DNA from 3 places in the Streptomyces sp. P9(2023) genome. Region 1 is predicted to be linked to each of the others. Evidence: riboswitches for the same ligand, from Rfam matches in the RefSeq annotation. Region 1 holds a riboswitch; each other region holds the start of a gene.
What was found. A riboswitch is a leader RNA that binds a small molecule or an ion and turns the genes downstream of it on or off. The one in region 1 is predicted to bind cyclic di-AMP.

Region 1 (9,478 bases):
GCCGGTGGCGGCTCAACCACTCGCCGCTCTTCCTGGACTTCCTGGAGGGCAAGGCCGACTTCCCGTGCACCGCGTGGGCGATCCCGAACTACTCGCTCTTCGGCTGGCAGCGGCCCTGCTACCTGATGAGCGACGGCTACGTCCCCACCTACCGGGAGCTGATCGAGGAGACCGACTGGGACAAGTACGGCCGGGGCAAGGACCCGCGCTGCGCCAACTGCATGGCGCACTGCGGCTACGAACCGACCGCCGTCCTCGCCACCATGGGCTCGCTGAAGGAGTCCCTGAGGGCGGCCCGCGAGACCGTCTCCGGCAACCGCGGATGACGTGACGCGTACGGGAGGCCCGCGAGCCCACCGGGCGCGGGCTTCCCGCACGGCCGAGCACCGTACGACGAGAGGGGGCCGAGCATGACGATTCTGGAGAACATCCGGGGGCCGCGCGACCTCCGGCCGCTGGGCGGCGCGGAGCTCGACGAACTGGCCGAGGAGATCCGGCAGTTCCTGATCCACGCGGTCGCCAGGACGGGCGGCCATCTGGGACCCAATCTCGGCGTGGTGGAGCTGACCATCGCGCTGCACCGGGTCTTCGACTCGCCCGACGACCGCATCCTGTGGGACACCGGGCACCAGAGCTACGTCCACAAACTCCTCACCGGACGCCAGGACTTCTCCAAGCTGCGCAGCAAGGGCGGACTGTCCGGCTACCCCTCCCGCGAGGAGTCGGAGCACGACGTCATCGAGAACTCGCACGCCTCGACCGTCCTCGGCTGGGCCGACGGCCTGGCCAAGGCCAACGAGGTGCTGGAGAAGGACGACCACGTGGTCGCCGTCATCGGCGACGGCGCCCTCACCGGCGGGATGGCCTGGGAGGCGCTCAACACCATCGCCGCCGCGCCCGACCGGCCGCTGATCGTCGTCGTCAACGACAACGAGCGCTCCTACGCCCCGACGATCGGCGGACTCGCCGACCACCTGGCCGCCCTGCGGACCAGCGAGGGCTACGAGCGGGTCCTCGCCTGGGGCAAGGACGTCCTCCAGCACACGCCCGTGATCGGACAGCCGCTCTACGGCTCGCTGCACGGCGCCAAGAAGGGGTTCAAGGACGCGTTCGCCCCCCAGGGGCTCTTCGAGGACCTGGGGCTGAAGTACCTCGGTCCCGTCGACGGCCATGACATCGCGGCCGTCGAGTCGGCCCTGCGCCGCGCCCGGCGCTTCCACGGGCCCGTGCTCGTGCACTGCCTCACCGAGAAGGGCCGCGGCTACCGCCCCGCCCTGGAGGACGAGGCGGACCGCTTCCACGCCGTCGGCGCGATGGACCCGGTCACCTGCGAACCGCTCGCCCCGTCGGCCGGCCCCTCCTGGACCTCCGTCTTCGGGGACGCGATCGCCGAGATCGGGGCCGAGCGGCCGGACGTCGTCGCGATCACCGCGGCCATGCTCCACCCCGTCGGCCTGACGAAGTTCGCGGAGCGCTTCCCCGACCGGGTCTGGGACGTCGGCATCGCCGAGCAGCACGCCGTCGTCTCGGCCGCCGGCCTCGCGACCGGCGGACTCCATCCGGTCGTCGCCGTCTACGCGACCTTCCTGAACCGCGCCTTCGACCAGCTGCTCATGGACGTGGCCCTGCACAGGTGCGGCGTGACGTTCGTCCTCGACCGGGCCGGGGTCACCGGCACCGACGGCCCCTCCCACAACGGCATGTGGGACCTCTCCGTCCTCCAGGTCGTGCCGGGGCTGCGGATCGCCGCCCCGCGCGACGCCGCCCAGCTGCGCGCCCAGCTGCGCGAGGCCGTCGCCGTGGACGACGCCCCGACCGTGCTGCGGTTCCCCAAGGAGACCGTGGGGCCGCCGGTCCCGGCCGTCGGCCGGATCGGCTCCATGGACATCCTGCTCGGGGGCGGGCTCGACGCGGACGTGCTCCTCGTCGCCGTCGGGGTCATGGCCGAGGTCTGTCTCCAGGCCGCCGACCTGCTCGCCGGGCGGGGCGTCCGCTGCACCGTCGTCGACCCGCGCTGGGTCAAACCCGTCGACGAGGCCCTCGCCCCGCTCGCCGAGCGGCACCGCCTGGTCGCCGTCGTCGAGGACGGCATCCGTACCGGAGGCGTCGGCGCGGCCGTCGGCCAGGCCCTGCGCGACGCGGGCGTCGACGTCCCCCTGCGGACCTTCGGGATCCCCGAACAGTTCCTCGCCCACGCCAAGCGCGGCGAGGTGCTCGCCGACCTCGGCCTCACCCCGGTGGAGATCGCCGGGAACATCAGCGCCGCACTGACCCGGAAGAAGGGGCGATGAGCAAGGAGTTCGACCTCTCGGCACTGCTCGCCGAACGCGGCGCGGAGCGCTACGAGCTGCACGGCCGGTACCTCAACCACCAGCTCCCGCGCATGCTGCACACGATCGGCTTCGACAAGGTCTACGAACGGGCCGAGGGTGCCCACTTCTGGGACGCCGACGGCCAGGACCACCTCGACATGCTGGCCGGCTTCGGCGTCATGGGCCTCGGCCGGCACCACCCCGTGGTCCGCAAGGCCCTCCACGACGTCCTCGACGCCCAGCTCGCCGACCTCACCCGCTTCGACTGCCAGCCGCTGCCCGGCCTGCTCGCCGAGAAGCTGCTCGCCCACAGCCCGCACCTCGACCGCGTCTTCTTCGGGAACAGCGGTACGGAAGCGGTGGAGACCGCCCTGAAGTTCGCCCGGTACGCCACCGGGAAGCCCAGGATCCTCTACTGCTCCCACGCCTTCCACGGCCTGACCACGGGCTCCCTCTCGGTCAACGGGGAGAAGGGCTTCCGGGACGGCTTCGCCCCGCTGCTGCCCGACACCGCGATCGCGCTCGGCGATCTCGACGCGCTGGAGCGCGAGCTGCGCAAGGGTGATGTGGCCGGCTTCGTGGTCGAGCCCATCCAGGGCAAGGGGGTGCACGAGGCCCCGCCCGGCTTCCTGCGCGCCGCGCAGGAGCTGCTGCACCGGCACGGCGCCGTGCTGATCGCCGACGAGGTGCAGACCGGGCTCGGCAGGACCGGTGACTTCTACGCGTACCAGCACGAGGAAGGCGTCGAGCCGGACCTGCTCTGTGTCGCCAAGGCGCTCTCCGGCGGGTACGTTCCCGTCGGCGCGACGCTCGGCAAGGACTGGATCTTCAAGAAGGTCTACTCGTCCATGGACCGCGTCCTCGTCCACTCCGCCAGCTTCGGCTCGAACGCGCAGGCCATGGCCGCCGGGCTGGCCGTGCTCTCGGTCATGGAGAACGAGGGGACGGTGGCGCACGCGCGCCGGACGGGCGAGCTGCTCTCCTCGCGCCTGAGGGAGCTCGTGCCGCGCTACGAGCTGCTGCACGAGATCCGCGGGCGCGGGCTGATGATCGGGATCGAGTTCGGCCGGCCCTCGTCGCTCGGTCTGCGCAGCCGCTGGACGATGCTGCAGGCGGCCCGGAAGGGTCTCTTCGCGCAGATGGTCGTCGTCCCGCTGCTCCAGCGCCACCGGATCCTGACGCAGGTGTCGGGGGACCATCTGGAGGTGATCAAGCTGATTCCGCCGCTGGTCATCGACGAGGCGGACGTGGACCGCTTCGTCACCGCGTTCACGGCGGTGATGGACGACGCCCACGGTGGTGGCGGGCTGATGTGGGACTTCGGGAAGACGCTGGTCAAGCAGGCGGTCGCGCAGCGCTGAGGCGGGTCTTTCGGGCTTTTGCCTCTGGGGCAAGAAATTTGCCTCGGAGGAAAGTTCCTGGCGGAATGGAGGCATGGAGCACCTCCCCGGGGAGCCGTCCCCGGACCCTGCCGCATCCTCCGACGCTGCCACTGCTGCCACTGCTGCCACTGCTGCCACTGCTGTCACCGCTGACGCCCTGCCGGACGTCGCGCCGCAGCTGCGCGGCCTTCGCCGGCGGCGCGGACTGACCCTGGAGGCCGCCGCGCAGCGGGCCGGGCTCTCCGCGGCACACCTCTCCCGGCTCGAGACGGGCCACCGCCAGCCCTCGCTCCCGACGCTGCTGGCCCTGGCCCGTATCTACGGTACGACGGTCTCCGCACTCCTCGGCGAGATCCCGCCCGAGCGTGATCCGATCGTCCGGGCCGGCCGGTCCGAACCCGTCGAGGCGGACGGCTGGACCTACCGCCAGGCCGGGGGAGCAGGCCGCGCCCTGCAGGCGCTCCGCGTCCACGTGCCGTACGCCACCCGGGCCGACATCGTGCGCGTCCATCCCGGGGAGGAGTGGCTGCACGTCCTCGAAGGGCAGGTGCGGCTCGCGCTCGGCGACGCCGTACATGTCCTCGACCCCGGGGACAGCGCGCACTTCGACTCGCTCACCCCGCACCGTATCGGCGCCGCCGGGCGCGGTGGGGCCGAGCTGCTCTTCGTCCACACGCTGATGCAGAGCCCCGCCGCCGAGCTGTGCCTCGGCGACGGAGTCCCGCATCTGCGCTGAGCCCTCCGAGAGAGGTCGTTATGTCCGAGAAGTCCGCGAAGCGCGCACCGGTCACCGGCGAGGAGCGCGAGGCCGGCAAGTTCCCCAAGGGGCTGGTGCTCCGGCTCTTCGCCTACCTGGTGGCCGGGCATCTCTTCGCCGGCTTCCTCTATCTGCTGTTCATGCTCGGCGGGCAGAACCAGTAGGGGACGGGCCGCGGCTCAGGCCTGCTCGACGAAGCGCTCGCGCAGCCGCGCCCGGGTCTCGGGGGAGAGCTTCAGGCCGTCGGTGAGGTAGCTCTCGACCGTTCCCCAGGCCTGCTCCATCGTCTCGAACGCGGCCCGCAGATACTCCACCCGCGCGTCGAAGAGCGGGCTGATCAGCTCCATCACCTCGGGTGACATCCCGTCCGCGGCGGTGGAGCTGCGGCGTACCTTGTAGCGGCGGTGCGGGTCGTTCGACTTCACGTAGTCGGCCTCGATCGCGCCGCGCTCGACGCCCACCGCGAGCAGCGAGATGGCGATCGCCAGGCCCGCCCGGTCCTTGCCGGCCGCGCAGTGCATGAGCGCGGGGACGCTGTCCTCGGCCAGCGCGTGCAGGATGCGGCTGTGCTCCGCCGTCCGATCGACGATCATCTGCCGGTACGAATCGGACATTCGGGTTGCTGCCTTGCCGTCGCCGAGGATGGCGCGGAGCTGCTCCAGCTCCCCGGACGAGACCAGCTTCCAGAACTCCTTGCCGTCGGCCGGGTCGTTGAGCGGTATGTTCACATTCCGTACACCGGGCAGCTCGACGTCCGGTCCCTCGACCTTCACGTCCGCCTGATTGCGGAAATCGAAGATCGTGTGGAGTCCGAGGGTGGCGAGGAACGTCGCGTCCTCCTCGGTGGCGTGGGCGAGGTGGCCGCTGCGGAAGAGGCGTCCGAACCGCACCGACCCGCCGTCCATGGTCGGCAGTCCGCCCACGTCCCGGAAGTTGCGTACCCCGGTGAGCTCGGGTTCGGTCGACGGGACCTGCGGCAGCTGCTGCGTCACGAGTGCTCCTGAAGGTTGACGGATCGCGATCGGTCGCTGACCGATTCCTGGGGCAATCATCCCGGGTGGCACCGTCCGTGCGCACCCCTGGGTAGGGGAATGGGTGTTCTGTCCGAATTGAGCCCTTCGGTATAACGCGCCCTGATTACAGGGGAGATGGAAATCGGGGCGTGAGCAGCGTCATAAAGGTGACGGACCGTGCCTGATCATCCCGGCCAATCCCCGTACCGGAAAAGGAAATCGATCCTCCGTCATCCACGGAGGGTGACCGGAATTCGATGCGGATATCACGCCGTGGAATGCGATCGGAAACCGGCGGCTTGTTCGCCTCGACCTCGCTCGTCTAGCGTCACCGTCAATCCGGTCGGACCGCCTAATCCTGCCACCGCCCGGAATCCGCACCCATCCACGTAAGGCAGGAGCGGGGGACCCAGGTAAGTACGCCGCACCGGTCGATCCGGACGGCTCGGGGTGAAGTCGCGTGAGAGCGCGACCGGACATCTCCAGTCCGAACCCGACAGCTCACCTCGTAGGCGACGGAGAGGAATTCGCCATGCCCGCGAAGGGTAAGCATCGCCGTCCCAAGGTCAACCCGATCACGCGCGGAATCGTCGCCGCCGGCACCGGCGGCGCCGTCGTCGCCCTGCCGCTGTTCGGTGCGACCGGCGCCCACGCCGCCGAGAACGCCGCGCCGGCCGTGACGTCCGAGAAGGTCGCCGCCGTCGCCGCCACTCCCGCGAAGGTCGCGGCTCCCGCCGCTCCCGCCGCGAAGCCGAAGACGTACTCCGTCGTCCCCGGCGACTACCTGTCGAAGATCGCCGCCGAGCACGACCTCAAGGGTGGCTGGCAGAAGCTCTACGCGGACAACCGTCAGGTCGTCGGCGAGGACCCGTCGCTGATCCTGCCCGGCATGAAGCTCACCCTCGGCGCCAAGTCGACGGCGAAGGCCGCCCCGAAGGCCGCGGCCCCCAAGGCGGCTCCCAAGGCCGCCCCGAAGGCAGCGCCCAAGGCGGAGAAGTCCTCCTCCGGCTCCGGCGAGACCCGCAGCTCGCGCGGCACCGAGCGCGACACGGTGGAGTCCACCCGGGCCTCCCGGTCCACGCAGTCGCAGTCCGCTCCGGCGCAGTCCTCGGCCACCGGCTGGGGCGCCCCGGTCGACGGCATGAGCGTGACGACCTCCTACCGCACCCCCGGCTCGATGTGGTCCTCCGGCTACCACACCGGTATCGACATCACGGCGTCCACGGGCACGACCCTCAAGGCGGTCGGGGCCGGAACGGTGGTTTCGGCGGGGTGGGCTGGCGCCTACGGCAATGAGGTCATCATTCAGCAGGCCGACGGTAAGTACGCGCAGTACGCCCATCTCTCGTCCCTCTCCGTCTCTGCCGGTCAGACCGTGAGCGCTGGGCAGCAGATCGGTCTGTCGGGTTCCACGGGCAACGTCACCGGTCCCCACCTGCACTTCGAGATCCGGACCACTCCCAGCTACGGCTCGGACGTCGACCCGCTGGCGTACCTGCGCCAGCACGGCGTCGGCGTCTGACGCCTTCGCGCCACCCGCAGCACCCCGCAGGGGCCCGGCACTTCGGTGTGCCGGGCCCCTGCGGCGTATTCCGGCTTGGCGGAATCTTGACCGGTGGCGTATCTCACCCGGCGTCAACCCCTCCTTACGGTCGCGTAGGTCACATCCATAAGGGAAAGATGTGCTCCCGTGGCAGACGATTCGAGATCAAGAGACGTGAACCTATTCGGGTCGTACGCGGCGATCGGTGACAGCTTCACCGAGGGCGTGGGAGATCCCGGGCCCGACGGGAAGTACGTCGGCTGGGCGGACCGTTTCGCGGTCCTGCTCGCCGACCAATTGCCGGAGCACGACGCATTCCGTTACGCCAACCTGGCCGTACGCGGCCGACTCCTCGACCAGATCGTGGCGGAGCAGGTTCCGAGGGCCAGGGAACTCGCCCCCGACCTGGTGAGTTTCTGCGCCGGCGGCAACGACATCATCCGTCCCGGCACCGACCCGGACGACGTCGCCGAGCGCTTCGAGCGCGCGGTGGCCGACCTCACGTCGGCCGTCGGTACGGTGATGGTGACGACCGGCTTCGACACCCGTGACGTCCCCGTCCTCAGGCATCTGCGCGGCAAGATCGCCACGTACACCGCCCATGTCCGGGCCATCGCCGACCGCTACGACTGCCCGGTCCTGGACCTGTGGTCGCTCAAGTCCGTGCAGGACAGGCGGGCCTGGGACGACGACCGGCTGCACCTCTCGCCCGAGGGGCACACCCGGGTCGCGCTGCGCGCCGCCCAGGTCCTCGGCATGGAGGTGCCGGCCGACCCGGACCAGGCCTGGCCGCCGCTGCCGCCGAGGGGGACCCTGGAGGTCCGCCGCGACGACATCCACTGGGCCAGGGAGTACCTCGTCCCGTGGATCGGACGGCGGCTGCGGGGCGAGAGCTCGGGCGACGACGTGGCGGCCAAGCGGCCCGACCTCATGCCGCTCGGCGACCTCATGCCCCTCTGACCGCCGCGCCGTTCGCGGCCGGGATCCGTTCCAGGACCCCGCCCGCGAACACGTCGTACAGCGGCAGCGTCTCCAGGTGGACGTAGCCGATGTGGCAGTCGCAGCGCGCGAGCGGGCAGGCCCGGGGACGGAGGGCGGCGCGGTACGAACCGTCGTACAGGTTGCCCAGCTCGGCCTTGACGAAGTGGCAGCGGCGCACCGTCCCGTCCCCGTCCACCGAGATCACCGATTCGCCGGTCCGGCAGGGCAGGCCGGCCGAGCGGTGCGGATGGCGGCTGTACGGGAAGAGGGGGTCGAGGGCCGTCCAGCCTTCGGCCTCCTCGTCGGTGTACGTGTGCCCCTCGGCCGCGTTCACCCAGAGGTAGACCTCGGGCGGGAGGTCGTTCCGCAGCCGCACGGCGTGCTCCCGGTGGTCGGGGAGGCCGACGATCCCGACGCTGAAACGGGTGCCCCGGGTGGCCAGTTCGCGGCACTTGCCGAGGAAGCGGTCGTACGGCGTCTGACCGGGGTGGTACGTGCACCAGAGCGCGAGCGACGCGGGGTCGGCCTCGGCCAGCCAGTCCGTACGGCAGCTCAGATTGGTCTGGATCGCCACCCGCTCGATGTGCGGCAGGCGCGACAGCTCGGCGAGGGTGCGCCGGTACCAGGAGCGGACCAGGCCCTCGCCCCACGGGGTGAAGAGGATCCGCAGCCGGTCGTCCGTCTGCGCCTCGGCCCAGGCGGAGAACCGCTCCAGCGCGGCGCGGTCGGCACGCAGCTGCTCGCGGCTGTCCCGGCGCTTGGCGAACGGGCAGTAGGGACAGTCGTAGTCGCAGGAGGCGAGCGGCCCCCGGTACAGGATCGTCAGGTCCATGACCGCGGCCCTACTTCGGTTCGTAGGCGGCCATCGCCGCCCGGACGGCCGGGGAGAACAGGGCCGGGCCGAGCGCGTCCGAGTGCGCCAGACCCTCGGGGGAGAGCCGCAGCAGACCGGCGGGCGCCGCCGGATCCAGCCAGCCCAGCGCCTCGAACCGGCCCAGCTCGGCCGCGAAGTCCGCGAACACCGACGCGCCGAACCGCGCCGCGTACGCGTCCGTCTCCATGCCCCGGGCCTGGAGGAGGGACTGGAGCAGATGGCGGCGGCGCGCCTCGTCCGCGTCGACCCACCGGCCGACCCGCGCCCGGGTGAAGTCCTCCGTCGCGGTGTAGTCGTCGATGATCGCGCGGATCTCCCGCATCTCGACGGCGTAGTCGAAGGAGTAGTGCAGCGCCGATGTGTACGAGCGGGCCCCGCAGCCCAGGCCGATCATGCCGTCGGTCTGGCAGGCGTGGTCGTCGGCGCCCTGCGGCGGGGCGTCGGTTCGCCGGAACATCCGCATCGACACCTGCTCGTAGCCGCGCGCGAGCAGATGGTCCCGGCCGTGGCGGTAGAGCCGCAGCCGCTGCTCGTCCCATTCACGGTCGGCGGCCGGGGAGAGCCGGCCGAGGCCGGTGAGGGGGCGGACGTAGAGGGGGTAGAGATAGAGCTCCTC
Region 2 (9,478 bases), on a different contig from region 1:
TCGCGATATGGAGCAGGCAGCGCGAACTGCGCACGATATCCGGCCAGCTCCCGGCGTACGCGGCGGCCGGCTGGCTCTCGCCCGCCGAGCCGCTCGCGCTCTCCTCGATGCGGGCGCGCTCCATGGCCCGCGACTTCGCCCGCCGTACGTACGGCCCGCCGGCCGCCACCGCGGTCGGCGAGTACGAGGCGTTCGCGACGACGCTCGCCTTCCTGCGCCACCGCGCCCAGCGCGGCGCGCCGGACCCCGACTTCACGGCCCGCGAGCAGGAGCTGCTGCACCACCTCTGGCAGCGCAAGCCGGTCGCCTCCCCCGCCCTCACATACGCCGCGCGGGCGACCGGCCGGGTCTGGGCGCCGCCGCAGTACCTCGACTACGGCGGCTACAACCCGTACCAGAGTTGACCCCCGTACCCCCTACGCCTCCGACGCCTCCGACGCCTTCGTCAGAAGGTCCACCTCCGACGGCGTCAGCCGCAGGTCCGCCACCGCCATCAGGGCCGGCAGCTGTTCGACCGTACGGGCCGAGGCGATCGGCGCCGTGACCGTCGGCCGGGAGGCGAGCCAGGCCAGGGCGACGGTGGCGACCTCCGCCTCGTGCGCCTCGGCCACGGTGTCGAGCGCGGCGAGGATCCGGCGGCCCCGCTCGGTCTCGGCGTGCTCGGCGGCGCCCTCGGCGCGGACGCTGTCGACGGTCTTCCCGGGGCGGTACTTGCCCGTGAGGAAGCCGGACGCCAGCGCGAAGTACGGGAGGGCGGCGAGCCCGGCCCGCTCGGTGGTGGCCAGGAGCTCGCCCTCGTACGTGTCGCGCGAGAGCAGGTTGTAGTGCGGCTGCAGGGCGACGTAGCGGGCGAGGCCCTCGGTCTCGGCGAAGTCGAGGGAGGCCTGGAGCCGCTCGGGCGAGATGTTGGAGGCGGCGACGGCCCGCACCTTGCCGTCCTTCACCAGCTGGTCGAGCGCGGTGACGATCTCCTCGACGGGGACGGCCGGGTCGTCGAAGTGCGAGTAGTACAGGTCGATGTAGTCGGTGCCGAGGCGGCGCAGCGACTCCTCGACGGCGGCCTTGATCGTGGTCGCGGCGAGCCCCTTGTACCGGGGGTGGGCGCCGACCTTCGTGGCGACGACGACCTCGGAGCGGTTGCCGCGGCCGGCGAGCCACTTGCCGATCAGCGTCTCGGACTCGCCGCCCTGATTGCCCTCGGCCCAGGCGGAGTACATGTCGGCGGTGTCGACGAAGTTGCCGCCGGCGGCGGTGTAGGCGTCGAGGACGGCGAACGTCTGTGCCTGGTCGGCGGACCAGCCGAAGACGTTGCCGCCCAGCGCGAGCGGGAAGACGTGCAGGTCCGAGCTGCCCAGCGGGCGGAGAGAGGTCATGGGACGGTCAACGACCGTCCCATGACGGGGTATTCCGGCAGCCCCGACGTCGGGGGGGTGCCGCCAGGACTGCCGGAGTCGGGAGGCGTGGGAGGCACCCTCGCGTCAGACCGAGATGCCCTTGTTCGCCAGCCAGGCCGCCGGGTCCAGGCCCGAGCCGCCCGGGGTGTGGATCTCCAGGTGCAGGTGCGGGCCGGTCACGTTGCCGGTCGCGCCCACGCGGCCGATGGTGTCGCCGGTGCCCACGGACTGGCCGGCGCTCACCGTCATCGAGGACAGGTGCGCGTACCAGACCTCCGTACCGTCCTCCAGCTCCAGGACGATCCGGTAGCCGTACGAGCCGGACCAGCCCGCCGACTTGATCGTGCCGCCGTTCACCGCCTTGACCGGCGTGCCGGTGGGCGCCGCGAAGTCGAGGCCGGTGTGCTGGCCGGAGGACCACATGGAGCCGGACTGGCCGTACGTGGAGGTGAGGGTGTACGAGGACGTGGGCAGCGAGTAGCTCGCGGCGAGCTTCGCCAGACGCTCCGCCTCGGCCTTCGCCGCCGCTTCCTCCTCGGCCTTCTTCTTCGCCGCGGCCGCTTCCTTCTCGGCCTTCTCGGCCTGGACCGCGGCCTCGGCGGCGGCCTTCTCGGCGGCCGCCTTCTCCGCCGCGGCCTTCTCGGCGGCGTCGGCGTTGGCCTGCTGCTGCTCGGCCTGCTGGAGGATGCGGGCGCGCAGCGCCTCGCCGGCGTCGGCCGTCGCGGCGGAGGCGGTGCTCTCGGTCCCCGCGGTCTTTCCGGCGCTCTCGGCCGGCAGGGCGAGGGTGGCGGTGAGCGGCTGCGGGTTGTTCGTCCCGGAGCCCGAACCGTCCGTGCCCTCAGCACCGTCGGAGAGGAACTCGCCGACGCCGGGCAGCTCGGAGGCGTCCGGCAGGTTGAGGTCGGGGAGCGATATCGAGACCGGGGGCTTGTCCTTGGCGGTCGCCATGCCGCCCGCGCCGACGGCCGCGATGACACCGACGCCGAGGACGGTGGAGGAGCGGGCGAAGCCGGAGCGCTGCTTCACGACACGGTGGCGGCCACCCGAACGGGCCTGCTGGCGCAGGGAGTCCTCGGTGGGGTTCCACTCCCCCCACGTGGTCGCGTCGTCGTCCGTCCCGGCGGCGCCACGAGCGCCGAACGCGTTGAACCTGTCTGAAAGACCTTCAGGGGCAGGGCTGTTGGACGCCACGGAGGCGTACTCCTTTCCTTCCTTCTCGCCTACCGGGTTAGCTGACGGGTTCGGAGCAGGAAGGTCTCCTACGGACGGTGTCGTACGAGTACGACGGTGTCCGATTCACCCCAAGTAGTGGTTCCCCGGTTCCCTTTCAGGATTCGGCGCGTGCGCACGGTGCCGTCTCTTACGACGGCTGGGACGACCGCGCTGCGTTATCGAACGTTAATAGACGCGAGGGCCGGATTCCAAGCTGTTCCTGTTGATCATCCGCGAGATTGAGCTGGTACAGACCGATTTGATCCTGCTTCAGTCCAGACTTTCACAGGGAACCGGGAACTGACGGTGCATCAATTGTTATCGCAGCGGTACCTCTCCACTACGGATGGTCACAGTGACTGTCACCGCGTCGGTCAGGGCACCACGGGCATCGTCCGGCGCCGGTCCGGCTGGCCCTCTGCGGGCCGGCTCACCGCGAGCAGCGCCATGTCGTCGGTGGCCCCGCCGCCCGTGTACCGGCGGACGTCGTCGACGAGCGCGTCGAGCAGCTCCTCCGGCCCCGGGAAGATCCGCCCGGCGAGCCGCTCGGCCGGTTCGTAGAAGTCCCCCGCCGCGTCCCGCGCCTCGGAGAGGCCGTCGGTGTAGAGGAGGAGCGTGGCGCCCGGCGGGTACGGGGCCTCGTCGGCCCGGTCCGGCCAGGCGGCCAGCTCGCCCATGCCCAGCGGCAGCGCGGGCTCGGTCGGCTCCAGGAGCGCCAGGCCCCCGTCCGCGTACAGCAGCAGCGGTTCGGGGTGGCCGCGATTGACGATCCGTACCCGCCCGTCGCCGCGCGGGATCTCGGCCAGGACGGCGGTGGTGAAGCCCTCGAAGGCGTCGAGGCCGGAGCGGCGCGTGCCCTCCCGGGCCAGCGCCCGTTCGAGCCGCTGCGCTACGCCCTCCAGACTCGACTCCTGCTCGGCCGCCTCCCGGAAGGCGCCGATCACGACCGCGACCGCCTCGACCGCGTCCAGCCCCTTGCCGCGCACGTCACCGACCACCAGCCGTACCCCGTAGGGGGTGTCCTGGACGGCGAACAGGTCACCGCCGATGAACGCGTCCGCCTGCGCGGCCTCGTACCGGGCCGCGACCTGGAGCCCGCCGATCCGCTCGGCGGGCGTCGGCAGCACGGCCTTCTGCGCGGTCTCCGCGATCACCCGCGCCGACGCGAGCCGTTCGCCGCTGCGGCGCACGACCCGGTTGATGAGCAGGGCGAGGGCGGAGACGGTGACGACGGTCAGGGTCCCGGTGAGGGCGGGGACGTCGGTGGCGGTGTCGTTGTAGAGGTGCAGCCCGACGCTGGCGAGGACCGCGGCGATGCAGGTGACCAGCGTCGTCAGCATCGAGAAGAAGGGCGCGGCGATGAGCGGCGCGGCCGAGAACATCGGGGAGGCCGTGTACGAGGCGGGGGTGGACAGGTCGAAGACGACTCCGCCGAGGATCACCAGCGGCGGCAGCGCCCGGATGAACCGGCGGGCCCGCTCGGCCCGCCCGCCGCGCGGCGCCCGGCCCCCGCCCGCCGGCCGGTCGAGCCCGTTCGCCTGCGGGCCGCCGCGGCCGTTCGCCGGACCGCCGCCCAGTCCGTAGACCCACCCGTTCCTCTGCCCGTTCGCCCGCCCGTTCCCCCGGCCGTTCCCGTTGCCCTTCCCCCGGCCCTGCCCCTGGCCCACCTGTGCTCTCCTGCCCGGTCCGTACACGGCACGGCGACGGACGGTACCGCGCCCTCCCCAGGGTGGCGGGAGCCGCGCCGCGCTGCGACCCCCGCTCGGCCATGTGGGGGACAAGGACCGCCGCCTCCGTGACAGGTTCCGCTACAGGTTCCGCTCCGCGTAGACCTTCATCGCGTCCCGGACGAGAAGGGCGGTGCCCTCGCCGTGCTGGTCGTAGTTGACGGTGAAGCGCGGGTCGTCGACGTACATCCGGCCGAGGCCGGTCACGTACTCCTTCGTCGGCTTCGTCGTCATCGACCGCGTAAAGGTCAAAACCACGGAGTCACACACGACGAAGGCCCGGATCCAGTGACTGGATCCGGGCCTTCGTTGCTACTGAGTAGCGGGGACAGGATTTGAACCTGCGACCTCTGGGTTATGAGCCCAGCGAGCTACCGAGCTGCTCCACCCCGCGTCGGTGAATATGACCTTACGGCATGGCGAGCAGATCCCCTAATCGCATGACCCCCGCGGCCTCAGCAGCCGCAGTCCTCGGAGTCGACCGGGGCGGTCAGCGGGTCGGCGTCCTTCTTCGCCGGGCCCTCCCACGTCTCGTACGCGAAGCCCTCGCGGACCCAGTACTCGAAGCCGCCGAGCATCTCCTTCACCTGGAAGCCCAGCTGCGCCAGGGCGAGCGCGGCGCGGGTGCCGCCGTTGCAGCCGGGGCCCCAGCAGTACGTGACCACGGGGACGGACTTGTCGAGCAGCTGCTCGGCCTGCTCGGCGATGAGCGCGGTCGGCAGGTGGAGTGCGCCGGGGACGTGGCCCTGGTCCCAGGACGCGGTGGAGCGGGAGTCGATGACCACGAAGCCGGGGTCGCCGTCGGCGGCGAGGGCGCCGGCGACGTCGGAGACGTCGGCGTGGAAGGCGAGGCTGGCGGAGAAGTAGGCCGCGGCGGCCTGCGGAGAGGCGGGCGGGGTACGAAGTACGGCGTTGACCTGCGCGGTTGTCGTCATGCATGAAAATCTACGGGCGAAGATCGTTTCGCTGAAGTGGCAAATCCCGGGGGTTCGTCGGATCGGCCGGGGAAATCCGGGCGTGCGGCGGGGGACGGCAGGGGATCTCACGCAGCGGACGTCCGGGGGGACGTTCGAGGGACTTCGGCGTCACGTTTCGCGGGCGCCGTACGTCATGCCGATGACGGCATGACGGTATCTACGTTCTACGAGGGGACGAGCACCGATGGACTCGGACGACAAGGACCTGCTGGCCGCGCGCTTCCAGGCCGACCGCACGCACCTCAAGGCGGTCGCCTACCGGATGCTCGGCTCGCTGAGCGAGGCCGAGGACGCCGTCCAGGAGGCGTGGTTCAAGCTCAGCCGGTCCGACCTGAGCGACATACGGAACATGAGCGGCTGGCTGACCACCGTCGTCGGCCGCGTCTGCCTGGACATGCTGCGCTCGCGCGCCTCGCGCCGCGAGGACCCGCTGGAGTACTACGTCCCCGATCCGCTGGTCCGCGACGCGGACCGCACGACCGACCCCGAGGAGGAGGCGCTGCTCACCGACTCGGTCGGGCTCGCGCTGCTCGTGGTCCTGGAGACGCTGGGGCCGGCCGAGCGGCTCGCCTTCGTGCTGCACGACATGTTCGCGGTGTCCTTCGACGAGATCGCCCCGATCGTGGACCGCACCCCGGCCGCGACGCGCCAGCTCGCCAGCCGGGCCCGCCGCCGTGTCCAGGGCGCGGCGCCGGGCCCGGCGCCGGACGTCAGCCGTCAGCGCGAGGTGGTCGACGCGTTCATGGCGGCCTCGCAGGGCGGTGACTTCGAGGGCCTGCTCGCGGTGCTCGACCCGGACGTGCTGCTGCGGGCGGACGGCGGCAAGGTGCTCGCCGCGGCCTCGAAGCTGGTGCGCGGCGCCGAGGCGGTCATCAACCAGGCGCTCACCTACGCGCCGTACCGCCGCTCGTACAAGGACGTGCTGGTCAACGGCGCGCCGGGCATCGTCTCGTACGCGGACGGCGGCCGCGTGTCCGGTCTGATGGCCTTCACGATCGAGGGCGACCGCATCACGCAGATCGCCATCATCGCGGACCCGGACCGGCTGGCGGCGCTGGGCCTCTGAGCCGTACGCGAGCCAAGCTCGGGTCGTACTGTCGGAGCCATGACGACGAGCGATGGGGGCATGCCCGACGCGGGGCTCGGGGCGGGGCTCGGAGCGGGGCTCGGGGCTGAGCAGCGGCGCCACTGGCAGTCCACGTACGCGACCCATCCGGGGATGTACGGCTCCGAGCCCTCCGAGCCGGCCCGTCACGCCGCCGCGCTCTTCGGGCGGCGTGGCGCGCGGGACGTCCTCGAACTCGGCGCCGGGCACGGCCGTGACGCCCTCCACTTCGCCCACGAGGGCTTCACGGTCCTGGCCACCGACTTCAGCGGGACCGGGCTCGCCCAGCTCCGCGAGGCGGCCCGGGCGGAGGGGGTCGCGGACCGGGTGACCACCGCGGTCCAGGACGTACGGGAGCCGCTGGCGGCGGCCGACGGCTCGGCCGACGCGGTCTTCGCGCACATGCTGTTGTGCATGGCGCTGTCCACGGCGGAGATCCACGCGCTGGTCGGCGAGGTCCGGCGAGTCCTGCGGCCGGGCGGTGTCTTCGTCTACACCGTCCGGCACACCGGCGACGCGCACTACGGCACGGGCGTGGCGCACGGGGACGACATCCACGAACACGGCGGGTTCGCCGTCCACTTCTTCTCGCGCGCGCTCGTCGACGCGCTCGCGGAGGGCTGGACCCTCGACGAGGTGCACGCCTTCGAGGAGGGCGAACTGCCGCGCCGGCTCTGGCGCGTCACCCAGACGTCCGCCGCCTAGCTCGCGGGCGCGAGGCCGGGACCGAGACCGAGGCCGGCGAGCGCGGCCGAACCGGTGGCGGCGTGCGGGCCTCCGGCGAGGAGCAGGGTGCGGGCCGCCTGGTAGGGGCAGCCGGCCGCATCGAACGCCTTGGCCGCGGCGAGCAGACGCGGGACGACGTCACCGGCGTCACCGGCGTCACGGGCGTCACGGGCGTCACGGGCGAGCAGCGCCTCCGCCCGGTCGAGTTGGGCGGTGGCGACCGGATTGCCGGCGAGGGTCGTGCGGTCGACGGTCGTACGGGCGAGGGTCGTACGGGCGGCGGCGATCCGGGCGCGGGCGTCCGGGTGCCCGGCGAGTACCGAGGCCTCGGCCCTGAGGGTCACGTACCAGTGCAGCCAGATCCAGGAGACCCACTTCCACACCTGACCCGGCTCGGGTGCCACCCGTTCGAGTGCCGCGTCCGGGTCGCCCTGGTGCAGCAGGACGAGGGCGTCGAGGACCGCGCCGTAACCGTGCCGGTACTCGGCGTCCGTACCCGCCCGGTCTGCGATCACCAGCCACTCCGCCCGGGCCTCGTGGTCCCCGCGCAGCCCGTGGACCAGGGCGACCGACGCGGCGGCCGGGCCGAGGGAGAAGGACCGGCGGCGGCCGCTCTGCTCCCACGCGTCGAGGAACCGCGTCCCGGCGGCGACCACCTCGTCGCCGTGGCCGGCGAACGCGTCCGCGACCAGGAGCCAGGACATGGCGTGGTGGCCGACCTCGGCCAGGAGCGGATGGTCGGCGAGCTGCCCGCCCCAGCGGCGGGCGGCCGGCAGGTCACCCACACCGAGGGCGGTGCCGGCGGCCATGGCGAGGGCGTCCATGAGTTCATGCGTACGGGCGGGGGTGCCGTGGCCGGAACCGGACGTCAGGATGTCGATACGGCGCCGGGCGGCAGCGGCGGCGGCGAACGAGTCACCGGCCCAGGACTGGGCACCGGACAGCGCGTCGAGGGCGGCGGACTCCCCGACCGGGTCGCCCGCGCGGCGGGCCAGCGCGACGGCCCGCTCGGCGAGCGCGACCGTCTCCACCGCCGTGTTCTCGCTGTCCCCCTGGACCGCGCCGAACGCGTCCGCGACCACGGCCGCCTCGGCGAGCGCGACGGCGGCCTCGGCGGCCGCGTCGTCACCGGCCGACGCGCGCGCGGCGGCGAGCAGGCCGGTCACCTCGTCCACGGCCGGAACCCGCGCGAACTCGCTGGAGAAGCGGTACGCGACGGTGGCGGCGGCCGCCAGGTCACGGCCGGCACCGGGGTCGTCCCCGGCCCGGCGGGCGGCCTCGGCGGCGGCGCGGTGCAGCCGGAACATGTCGTCGCCGAGCCTGCGACACCCGGCGACGGCGGCGGCCTGCCGGAGGGCACCGGATGCGGGCCGGGCGCCCGGCCCGTCACCGCTCGCGAGCGCCGCGGCCTGTTCGTACCGCTCCTGTGCCTCGCCGAGCAGATGCCGGGTGAAGGCCGACTCGGCCAGGGACAGGGCGAGTCGGTGGGCGTCCTCGCGCAGTTCCGGCCGGGCGGCGGCCCAGGCCAGGGCGGACCGGAGGTCGTCCGCCACGGCGTCGAACCGGGCGCGCCAGTCGGCGCCTTCACCGCCCGGCCCCGCCAACTCCGTTGCCGTGGCGAAGCACCAGCCCACATGCCGCTTGCGTACGGCCGTCAGCTCGTCGGCAGCGGCAGCGGCGAGCCGCTCCGCACCGTACTGGCGGATGGTCTCCAGGGCCCGGTACCGCGTACCGGTCCCGGACGGTGTCACCGTCAGCAGGCTCTGCTCGGCGAGCCGTCCAAGACCATCCGCGACGGCGTACGGATCGAGCGGACCGAACCCGGCGACCTCCCCCGCCGCCTCCGCCGTGAACGGCACGACGAACACCGACACGCGGCGCAGCAGCGCCCGGTCCGCCGGGGCGAGCAGGTCGTGGCTCCAGTCGAGGACCGCCCGTACCGACCGGTGCCGGTCCTGTGCGCGGGATCCGCCGGCGAGGATACGGAGCTGGTCGGCGAGGCCCGCCAGGAGGCCGTCGAGGCCGAGCGTGGGCATCCGGGCCGCCGCGAGCTCGATCGCGAGGGCCATGCCGTCGAGCCGTTCGCAGAGGGCCACGATCCGGTCGTGCACCGCCGGATCCGCGAACGCGCCGGCCGCGTCGACGGCCCCCGCCCGGTCCAGGAAGAGCGCCACCGCGTCGGAATCGCCGTCTCCGGCGCGCGACAACGGCGGTACGGGAAAGACCCGTTCGAAGGGGACCATCAGCCGGGCGCGGCTCGTGACGAGCACCCGTACGCGCGGGCAGGCCGTCAACAGCCGTTCCAGGAACGGCGCCACCCCGTCGCGTATCTGCTCG
Region 3 (9,478 bases), on a different contig from region 1:
AGTGCGTAGAAGTCGTTGCCCACGTCGTAGTGGTGACTGATCGCCTGCTTGTCGCGCCGCTTGCTGTGCCGGGAGCCGGTGCGGCGGCGCATCTCCTCGGCGGGCGGCGCGGGCGGCGGGTAGGGCCCGGCCAGCTTCAGCAGCGCGGCGGCCGCGGCCCGCAGCTTCGGGTCGCGTACGGCCTCCAGGGCGCTCCTGGTCTCCTCGCCGCGCTCCCAGAGCAGCCCCGCGAGCCGGTCCAGGACCTCGTACAGATCGCCCTCGACGTCGATGTCACCGGCCACCCAGGCCCGGGCCAGGCCGAGTTCGCCGGGCTTCCACAGCATCCGGCGCAGGGCGCGGCGGTGCCGGACGATCAGTACGGGGGCGCCTGCGGGGCCGGCTTCGCTGCCGTCCCAGGCCCGCAGCCGCACCGGGAGCGGGGCCCCCAGCAGGTCCTCCGCGAGAGTGGTCAGCCGCAATGCGGCGTCGGCCATGGTGCACACCTCCGTGATGTCGTGCCCCAGAAATGTTCGTCACCACGTAAACACCCTCGGTAGGCGTTTTTCGTCCCGTAGGCGCGCAACGACTCGGCAAAACACCCGGGCGGACATGCCGAAGGGCCGTCCGCACCACGGATGGCGGACGGCCCTTACGGGAACAGCGGGTGGAACTAGGAGGCCTTGGCCTTCTCCTGGCTCGCCGCGGCGGCGGGGGCCGGGGCGGGCTTGGCGGCCTCGTAGAACTCCTCGCGCGGCGTCTCCATCGCACCGAGGGAGACGACCTCACGCTTGAGGAACATCGCGAGGGTCCAGTCGGCGAAGACGCGGATCTTGCGGTTCCAGGTCGGCACGGCCATGCCGTGGTAGCCACGGTGCATGTACCAGGCGAGCCGGCCCTTGAGCCTGATCTTCATCTTGCCCATGACGATCATCGCGACGCCCTTGTGGAGGCCGAGGCCCGCCACCGCACCCTTGTTGGAGTGCGAGTACTCCTTCTGCGGGAAGCCCCGCATGCCGGAGACCACGTTGTCGCCGAGGACCTTCGCCTGACGCAGCGCGTGCTGGGCGTTCGGCGGGCACCAGGCGTTCTCCACGCCGGCCTTGCGGGCGGCGAGGTCCGGAACCTGGGCGTTGTCGCCGGCGGTCCAGATGTAGTCGGTGCCGGTGACCTGGAGGGTCGGCTGGGCGTCCACGTGGCCGCGCGGGCCGAGCGGGAGGCCGAAGCGGGCGAGCGCCGGGTTGGGCTTGACGCCCGCGGTCCACACGATCGTGTTGGAGTCGACCTCAAGGCCGTTCTTCAGCACGACGTGGCCGTCGACGCAGGAGTCCATGGAGGTCGAGAGGTAGATCTCGACACCGCGGCCCTCAAGGTGCTCCTTGCCCCAGCGGCCCAGCTCCGGGCCGACCTCGGGAAGGATCTTGTCGGCGGCGTCGACCAGGATGAAGCGCATGTCCTCGCGCTTCACGTTGGTGTAGTACTTCGCCGCGTCGCGGGCCATGTCCTCGACCTCGCCGATGGTCTCCGCGCCGGCGAAGCCGCCGCCAACGAAGACGAAGGTCAGCGCCTTGCGGCGGACCTCCTCGTTGGTCGTCGAGTCGGCCTTGTCCAGCTGCTCCAGGACGTGGTTGCGGAGGCCGATGGCCTCTTCCACGCCCTTCATGCCGATGCCCTGCTCGGCCAGACCGGGGATCGGGAAGGTGCGGGAGACCGCGCCCATCGCGACGACCAGGTAGTCGAACGGCAGGTCGTACGCCTCGCCGACGAGCGGCGCGATCGTGGCGACCTTGCGGTCCTGGTCGATGGTGGTGACGCGACCGGTGAGCACCTCGGCTCCGCGCACGACACGTCGCAGCGGGACGACGACGTGGCGCGGGGAGATGCTGCCTGCGGCGGCTTCGGGGAGGAAGGGCTGGTACGTCATGTACGAGCGCGGGTCGACGACCGTGACGGTCGCTTCCGCATAACGCATCTTCTTGAGGATGCGTCGTGCTGCGTACAGGCCTACGTACCCACCGCCTACTACGAGGATCCTGGGACGCTCCGTGGTGCTCATGCATCCGAGTATCCACCCCTCCCAGGGGGGTCGCTCGTGCGCCCCTTCACAAGGTTCTGGACCACCTCTGCTACACTCCGCCGCCCCGTGATCCAGGTCATGGTCGTGCAAAGGAACCACGATGCGGTGGTGAACGTTGTTCACCCCTACTGAACTGGCCAGGAGAGGGTCCGGTAACCCTGAACCAGAGGGTGCGTTCACACGATGGAAACATCGAGCGAACAGGGCCTCCCACCTACGAAAGAGCCCCGACAGGGGTGTCGGAGGCCTAGATGACCCTCTACCGCCCCCATCAGGGCTCTTTTCCTTGTGAAGAACTTCACGAACTTTCCCGACGCGCTGTCTCGGGGTGCGTCGTGGCGTGCCCGTTATGCCACGGAGAGTGCGATTCCGTCGAGGATGTCGTGCTCGCTGACGACGACCTCGCGGGCCCCGGTCCGCTCCATGATCTCCCGCAGGACGAGCGCCCCGGAGACGATCACGTCGACCCGCCCGGGATGCATCACCGGGATCGCGGCGCGCTCGGCGTGCGTGGAGGCGACCAGCGTGTCGACGATCTCCGCGACCTTCTCGTACGGGACACGGGAGTGGTGGATCTTCTCGGAGTCGTACTCCTGGAGCCCCAGCGCGATCGCCGCGACCGTGGTGACCGAGCCCGCGAGCCCGACCAGGGTCCCGGCCTCGCGGATCGGCACGGTCTCCTCGGCGAGGTCGAGGGCGGCCCGGATGTCGGCGCGGATCGCGGCGATCTCCTCGGCGGCCGGCGGGTCGCTGCGGACGTGCCGCTCGGTCAGCCGTACGCAGCCGATGTCGACGGAGCGGGCGGCCTCGACGTGCTTGTTGCCGACGACGAACTCGGTGGAGCCGCCGCCGATGTCCACGACGAGGTACTTCTCCGTGCCGTGCAGCTCGCCCGTGGCGCCGGTGAAGGAGAACTCGGCCTCCTGGTCGCCGGTGATCACCTCGGGTTCGACGCCCAGGATGTCCAGGACTCCGCGCACGAACTCGTCGCGGTTCTCGGCGTCCCGGGAGGCGGAGGTGGCCACGAAGCGCAGCCGCTCGGCGCCGAGCTCCTCGATGACGGCCGCGTAGTCGCGGCAGGCGGCGAAGGTCCGCTCCAGCGCCTCGGGCGCGAGCCGGCCGGTCCGGTCGACGCCCTGGCCGAGCCGGACGATCGTCATCCGCCGGTCCAGCTCGATCAGCTCAACCGTCGAGCCCGCGCCGGAGGCGCTATCGGGCACAGCGACGTCGGCGACGAGGAGACGGATGGAGTTCGTACCGCAGTCGATGCCGGCGACCCGGGTCACTTCGTCTCCCCTTCTTCCTTCTCCGCGCACGGGTTGACGCAGGGGCCCTTGGCCCACCACTCCGGCAGCATCGCGATGGCCTCGTCGCCGAACGGGTTGACGCCAGGACCTGCGACCAGCGAGTGGCCGACGAGGACGTGCAGGCACTTGACCCGGTCGGGCATGCCGCCGGCGCTCGGGAAGCCCTCCAGGACCTCGATGGCGTCCCGGCGGGCGATGTAGTCCTCGTGCGCGGCCCGGTAGGCGGCGGCCAGCTCCGGGTCGGTGGCGAGCCGGGCCTGCATCTCCTTCATGACCCCGTTGGCCTCAAGGGTGCCGATCGCGGAGGCCGCCCGGGGGCAGGTCAGGTAGTACGTGGTCGGGAAGGGCGTGCCGTCCGGGAGCCGCGGCGCGGTCTCGACGACGTCCGGGTTGCCGCAGGGGCAGCGGTGCGCGATGGCGCGCAGCCCCCGGGGCGGGCGGCCGAGCTGGGCTTCGAAGGCGGCGACGTCCGCCTCGGTCGGCTCGGTGCGTGCGGTCTGCGGAGGGGGCGTTTCCATCGTTGCGTCTTGTCTTCTCGTCGGGTGCGGTCGGTGGGGCCGGTGGGTGGGGACGATAGGTCGGGTGGTCTAGCGGGGCGCGTCCGCGCGGTCCACGCCTTCCCAGAGGTCGGAGTACCAGGGGCGGTCGGCCGCGCCCTGCTCGGTGCGCCGGGCGCGCTCGGCCTCGGGGTCGTTCACGGTGAAGCCGGTCTCGCCGGGCACCACGTAGTGCAGGTGCTCGCGGGCGAGCCGGCGGATGTACGCGGGGTCCTGGAGCCGGGCCTTCTCGTCCCGCAGCTCCTCGACGCGCGCGGCGGCGTCGGCGGCCTGGCGCTCCTGCTCGGCGATCTCGGCGCGCTGGGAGACGTACTGCCGCATGGGGTACGCGAGCGCGACGATCAGCGAGCAGACGACCAGGGCGAGGAAGGCCGCGCGGCCGGTGAGCCGGGAGCGGCGGGCCTGGCGGCGGGTCTGGGAGCGGTAGACACGGGCGGCGGTCTGCTCGCCGAGCAGCCTGATCCTGGTCGCGGTCGAGAACCGGTCCCGGGCCATGTGCGCGCCTCCCCTTTACGTACGTACGTCCCCGCACACGGTACGGGACCGGGTGCGGGGACGTAGGTAACCGGGCGACCTGCAGGTCAGCCCTTGAAGCAGATCAGCCCTTGAAGCGCGGGAAGGCGCTGCGGCCGGCGTAGACGGCCGCGTCGTCGAGGATCTCCTCGATGCGCAGGAGCTGGTTGTACTTGGCGACGCGCTCGGAGCGGGCCGGGGCGCCGGTCTTGATCTGGCCGCAGTTGGTGGCGACGGCGAGGTCGGCGATGGTGACGTCCTCGGTCTCGCCGGAGCGGTGCGACATCATGCACTTGAAGCCGCTGCGCTGGGCCAGCTCGACGGCGTCCAGGGTCTCGGTCAGCGAACCGATCTGGTTGACCTTGACCAGCAGGGCGTTGGCGGCGCCGTCCTCGATGCCGCGCGCCAGACGCTCCGGGTTGGTGACGAACAGGTCGTCGCCGACGATCTGGACCTTGGCGCCCAGCTTGTCGGTGAGGACCTTCCAGCCCGACCAGTCGTCCTCGAACAGCGGGTCCTCGATGGAGACCAGCGGGTACGCGGAGACGAGCTCCTCGTAGTACTCGGTCATCTCGGCGGCCGAGCGGGACTTGCCCTCGAACTCGTACTTGCCGTCCTTGTAGAACTCGGACGCGGCGACGTCGAGCGCGAGCGCGATGTCCTTGCCCGGGGCGTAACCGGCCTGCTTGATGGCCTCCAGGATGAGGTCGAGCGCCTCACGGTTGGAGTCCAGGTTCGGGGCGAAGCCGCCCTCGTCGCCGAGGCCGGTGGACAGGCCCTTGGTCTTCAGGACGGACTTGAGGGTGTGGTAGACCTCGGTGCCCCAGCGCAGGGCCTCGGAGAAGGACTCCGCGCCGATCGGCGCGATCATGAACTCCTGGATGTCCACGTTGGAGTCGGCGTGCGAGCCGCCGTTCAGGATGTTCATCATCGGAACGGGCAGCAGGTGCGCGTTCGGGCCGCCGAGGTAGCGGAAGAGCGGGAGGTCCGAGGCCTCGGACGCGGCGTGCGCGACGGCGAGGGAGACGCCGAGGATGGCGTTGGCGCCGAGCGAGGCCTTGTTGTCCGTGGCGTCCAGGTCGAACATGGCCTGGTCGATGAGGCGCTGCTCGGTGGCGTCGTAGCCGACGAGCTCCGGGCCGATCTGCTCGATCACGGCGAGGACGGCCTTCTCGACGCCCTTGCCCATGTAGCGGTTCTTGTCTCCGTCACGGAGCTCAATGGCCTCGAACGCACCGGTGGAGGCACCGGACGGAACGGCAGCACGGCCAGTGCTGCCGTCGTCGAGGCCGACCTCGACCTCGACCGTGGGGTTGCCTCGGGAGTCCAGGATTTCCCGGGCTACGACGACGTCGATGGACGGCACGAGCATCTCCTTCTGGGATGTGACGCTAGATGTGACGCATGCGGTGCAGGGTCGCTTTGGCCTTGCGACAAGAGCCTAACCGGCTCCGAGGCTCCGGCCAGCCGGGCGCCCGACCCCTGGGACGAAAAAGGACCCAAGGACACGCATCTGGGGCCAAAGGCCCTCAGGACTACTCGGCGGTAACCGTCGGGGGTCGGTCGGGCGACGGATCACGGATATCGGATCACGGATCTTGGATCTTGGATCTTGGATCTTGGATATCGGATCCGGAAACGCGGAACCCCGGTCCGGAGCGCACGGGGGAAGAGTGCTCCGGACCGGGGTGGTCACCGCGGGAGGGTCGTGGGACCCGCGTGAGCCGCCGGACTCACACGGGCCGCCGGGCTCACTTCAGGTGAAGCTGCTGGCCCGGGTAGATCAGGTCGGCGTCCTCGACGACGTCCTTGTTGAGCTCGAAGAGCTTCGCCCAGCCGCCCTTGACGTCGTGGGCGGCGGCGATCTTGCTCAGCGTGTCGCCGGCGACGACCTTGTACTCGCCGTCACCCTTCTTGACCTTCTTGCCGGTCGGGGTGGTGACGGTCTTCTTCGACTCGGTCTTCTTGGCCGCGGCCTTGGGGGCGGTCCGCTGCTCGCTGCGGGTCGTCGGCTGCTCGGCCTGACGCTCCTGCTGCGGGGCGCTCTCGACGGCACCGGTGTTCGGCGAGGCGGAGGAGAGGCCGACGCCACAGCTCGGCCAGGCACCCTTGCCCTGACCGGCGAGGACCTTCTCGGCGATCGCGATCTGCTGCGACTTGGAGGCCTGGTCGGCGCTCGCGGCGTACGCGGTGCCACCGAAGGCGGCCCAGGTGGAGCTCGAGAACTGCAGGCCGCCGTAGTAGCCGTTGCCGGTGTTGATGGACCAGTTGCCGCCGGACTCGCACTGGGCGACCTTGTCCCACTCGGAGACGGTGGCGGCCGAGGCGGTGCCGGCGCCCATCAGCGGGGCGGCGACGGCGACACCGGCGACACCGGCGAGAGCGACGGCGCGGGTGGCCTTGGAGGGACGACGGTGTTTGCCCTTGGCGGAAAACAGCATGGGACTTCTCCTCACCGACGCCTACGAGGTGAGCTGTCGGGTTCGGGCCATGTGAGTTGCCCGGCCGCGCGACCTAGCGCGCGGCTTAACCCCAAGCCGTTCCGTCGGCCGTCTGTCTCAACGGCCGGGGACGGCACTTACCTTGGGTCCCCCGCTCCTGCCTTCGGCGCTTGACGCGACGACTGTTCCCATCGGCCGACGGCAGGATTCGGCGTTTCGGTCGACGGGGCCCGCGGTGGCGAGCGGTGACGACCGTAGACACAGACCCGGGGGAAGTTCAAAGACGTCCATGGGGGACAAAACGCCCCTACTTGCCTCGGGGCGAAGGGTATTTACGCAGGTGAGAGGCGACGGAAGCAGATTTTGCGGACGGGACACGCCAGTTGAGGCAAAGAGACCCATGTCTCACTTACACAGAACCGGACATTCACGGCCGAACTACCCGCGCTCAGCTGCCGCCTCGTCAGGCTGACCGATCGTGAGATCGAGGCTCTGGCCAGGAAGGATGAGGTCCGGATCGAGGCCGACCGTCGCGCGGTTGGCGTCGTAGAGGGCGCCCCAGCCACCGGGGAGTTCGTTGCGCTGGGCGATCACCGTGAGGTTGTCGCCGGGCTTGACGGTGTATTCACCGATAGCATCCGAGATGTCCTCGGCGGGCTTGTTGCCCTCGACGCCCTCTGTGCCCTTTGTGTTCCCACTGTCCGGGTTTGCGGCCTTGTTCTTGTCGGCGGCATCCGGTGTCGGCGTGTCGGTCGGAGCGCCGGACGTCTCACCGGTCGGCGAGTCGGACGGCGAGGCGTGGCGACCGGTTTCGAGCGACTTGTCCTTATTGAGCGTCTCCTCCGGATCCGCGTCACCCCGGTGCTTACCGGTGCCGGGAGTGGCCGACGCGGACGGCGTGGACGAGGGGGTCCCGGGCGTGGCGGGGGTCTCGGGACTCTCGGGCTTCGCGAGGGCTTCCGGAGGGGTGTCGACGGTCGGGAGCCCGCCCGTGCGGTCGGACTCCGGGAGCGGGTCCGTGGACTCCGAGGGCGTGACAGCCGGCCCCGGGTGGACGTCGGGCTTGACGCCGTCGTTCGTCAGCCCGGCGATCGGGGCGCAGGTGGCCCACTGCTGGTCGCCCGCGGCGAGGGCCTTCTCGGCCACCGCTATCTGCTGGGCCCGGCTGGCCAGGTCCGCGCTGGGCGCGTACGCCAGGCCGCCGTGCCGCTCCCAGCTGACCTGGGTGAACTGGAGCCCGCCGTAGAGCCCGTTGCCGTAGTGGGCGCTCCACTGGCCGCCCGACTCGCACTCGGCGACCCGGTCCCAGGTGGCCGCGTCGGCGGCGGATGCCGAGCCCGCACCCAAGAGGGGCAGCGCGAGGGCCGACCCCGTCACGCCTGCGGCGACGACGATGGCGGGGGCCTGGCGGGGTCTGCGGTGACGACCGTTCCCGGAGCGCATGCGGAGTGCCTTCCGTGTGACTGGTGAGGTGACGGTGAACGTAGCGGCATTCGAACGTCAGTCACAAGTCGATGCAGCGGAGATCACGTAAAAGTCACAGTCTTGACGGAGAGTCAGCTCGCAAGAGGGGTGAAGTCCACCGGAAGTGTGCGCAATCCACGCATGATGAGCCCGCCGCGCCACCGCAGATCGGCCGGATCCCCGGCAAGTCGCAGGTCCGGCAGGCGAGTCAGCAGCGTGGCGAGCGCGATCTGGCCTTCGAGCCGGGCGAGCGGGGCGCCGATGCAGTAGTGGATGCCGTGGCCGTAGCCGAGGTGCTGGTTGTCGCGCCGGGAGAGGTCGAGCGTGTCCGGCTCCTCGAAGCGGGCCGGGTCGCGGTCGGCGGCGGCGAGCACGACGAGGACCGGGTCGCCGGCCGGGATCTCCTGACCGCCGATCGTCAGCGGCTCCATGGCGTACCGCCAGGTGGCCATCTCCACCGGCCCGTCGAAGCGCAGCAGCTCCTCGACACCGGTTTCGAGGAGGTCGCGCTCGCCGGCGGCGATCGAGGTCTGGAGCCGCTCGCGCTGGTCAGGGTTCCGCAGCAGCGCGTACACCCCGTTCCCGACCAGGTTGACAGTGGTCTCGAAGCCGGCGAAGAGAAGGATGAAGGCCATGGCGGCGGCCTCGTTCTCGGTGAGGTGCTCGCCGTGGTCGGAGGCCTTGATGAGCCCCGAGATCAGGTCGTCGCCGGGGTCGAGCCGCTTGCGGTGGATCAGCTCGGCGAGGTAGCCGCGCATCTTCTTGACCGACCGCGCCACGCCGCCGCGCGGCCCACCGCCGTGCCGGATCATCATCCCGGCCCAGTCCCGGAAGTCGTCCTGGTCCTCGCGGGGTACGCCGAGCAGGTCGCAGATGGCGTAGATGGGCAGGGGGAAGGCGAACTCGTGGATCAGGTCGGCCGTGCCCTTGGCGGCGAAGGAGTCGATCAGCTGATCCGTCAGCTCCTGCACCCGGGGCGCGAACTCGGCGACCCGGCGCGGGGTGAACGCCTTGGAGACGAGACGGCGCAGCCGGGTGTGGTCGGGTGGGTCGATGTTGAGGAGATGCGTCATCAGCTCGGCCTTGCGCTCCCCCGGGATCCCGGTCTTGCCCTTGGCGTGCGCGGGCTCGTCGTGGTGC

Region 2: linked by a shared signal. The riboswitch ahead of Q5762_RS35075 (M23 family metallopeptidase) and the one ahead of Q5762_RS16840 (LysM peptidoglycan-binding domain-containing M23 family metallopeptidase) in region 1 are both predicted to bind cyclic di-AMP.
Region 3: linked by a shared signal. The riboswitch ahead of Q5762_RS22990 (transglycosylase family protein) and the one ahead of Q5762_RS16840 (LysM peptidoglycan-binding domain-containing M23 family metallopeptidase) in region 1 are both predicted to bind cyclic di-AMP.

The regions. Positions count from the first base shown of each region.
Region 1 covers NZ_JAUPWM010000010.1:91,024-100,501, forward strand. Annotated here, with positions in the region: gene hpnH (adenosyl-hopene transferase HpnH) at 1-326, shown strand, start outside; gene dxs (1-deoxy-D-xylulose-5-phosphate synthase) at 411-2,291, shown strand; gene Q5762_RS16820 (aspartate aminotransferase family protein) at 2,288-3,673, shown strand; gene Q5762_RS16825 (XRE family transcriptional regulator) at 3,747-4,430, shown strand; gene Q5762_RS16830 (DUF6126 family protein) at 4,451-4,615, shown strand; gene Q5762_RS16835 (tyrosine-protein phosphatase) at 4,631-5,443, opposite strand; cyclic di-AMP (ydaO/yuaA leader) riboswitch at 5,820-5,992, shown strand; gene Q5762_RS16840 (LysM peptidoglycan-binding domain-containing M23 family metallopeptidase) at 5,997-6,986, shown strand; gene Q5762_RS16845 (SGNH/GDSL hydrolase family protein) at 7,155-7,967, shown strand; gene Q5762_RS16850 (STM4011 family radical SAM protein) at 7,954-8,820, opposite strand; gene Q5762_RS16855 (STM4012 family radical SAM protein) at 8,831-9,478, opposite strand, start outside.
Region 2 covers NZ_JAUPWM010000054.1:20,665-30,142, forward strand. Annotated here, with positions in the region: gene Q5762_RS35065 (PrsW family intramembrane metalloprotease) at 1-404, shown strand, start outside; gene Q5762_RS35070 (aldo/keto reductase) at 417-1,373, opposite strand; gene Q5762_RS35075 (M23 family metallopeptidase) at 1,479-2,585, opposite strand; cyclic di-AMP (ydaO/yuaA leader) riboswitch at 2,597-2,744, opposite strand; gene Q5762_RS35080 (PP2C family protein-serine/threonine phosphatase) at 2,981-4,183, opposite strand; partial or broken gene Q5762_RS35085 (TipAS antibiotic-recognition domain-containing protein) at 4,415-4,570, opposite strand; tRNA gene Q5762_RS35090 (tRNA-Met) at 4,654-4,727, opposite strand; gene Q5762_RS35095 (rhodanese-like domain-containing protein) at 4,789-5,268, opposite strand; gene sigJ (RNA polymerase sigma factor SigJ) at 5,495-6,376, shown strand; gene Q5762_RS35105 (class I SAM-dependent methyltransferase) at 6,416-7,120, shown strand; gene Q5762_RS35110 (LuxR C-terminal-related transcriptional regulator) at 7,117-9,478, opposite strand, start outside.
Region 3 covers NZ_JAUPWM010000019.1:14,932-24,409, reverse strand. Annotated here, with positions in the region: gene Q5762_RS23020 (cyclopropane-fatty-acyl-phospholipid synthase family protein) at 1-476, opposite strand, end outside; gene Q5762_RS23015 (NAD(P)/FAD-dependent oxidoreductase) at 653-2,035, opposite strand; gene Q5762_RS23010 (Ppx/GppA phosphatase family protein) at 2,404-3,342, opposite strand; gene Q5762_RS23005 (DUF501 domain-containing protein) at 3,339-3,881, opposite strand; gene Q5762_RS23000 (septum formation initiator family protein) at 3,951-4,415, opposite strand; gene eno (phosphopyruvate hydratase) at 4,519-5,805, opposite strand; gene Q5762_RS22990 (transglycosylase family protein) at 6,185-6,874, opposite strand; cyclic di-AMP (ydaO/yuaA leader) riboswitch at 6,878-7,053, opposite strand; gene Q5762_RS22985 (transglycosylase family protein) at 7,313-8,317, opposite strand; gene Q5762_RS22980 (cytochrome P450) at 8,431-9,478, opposite strand, start outside.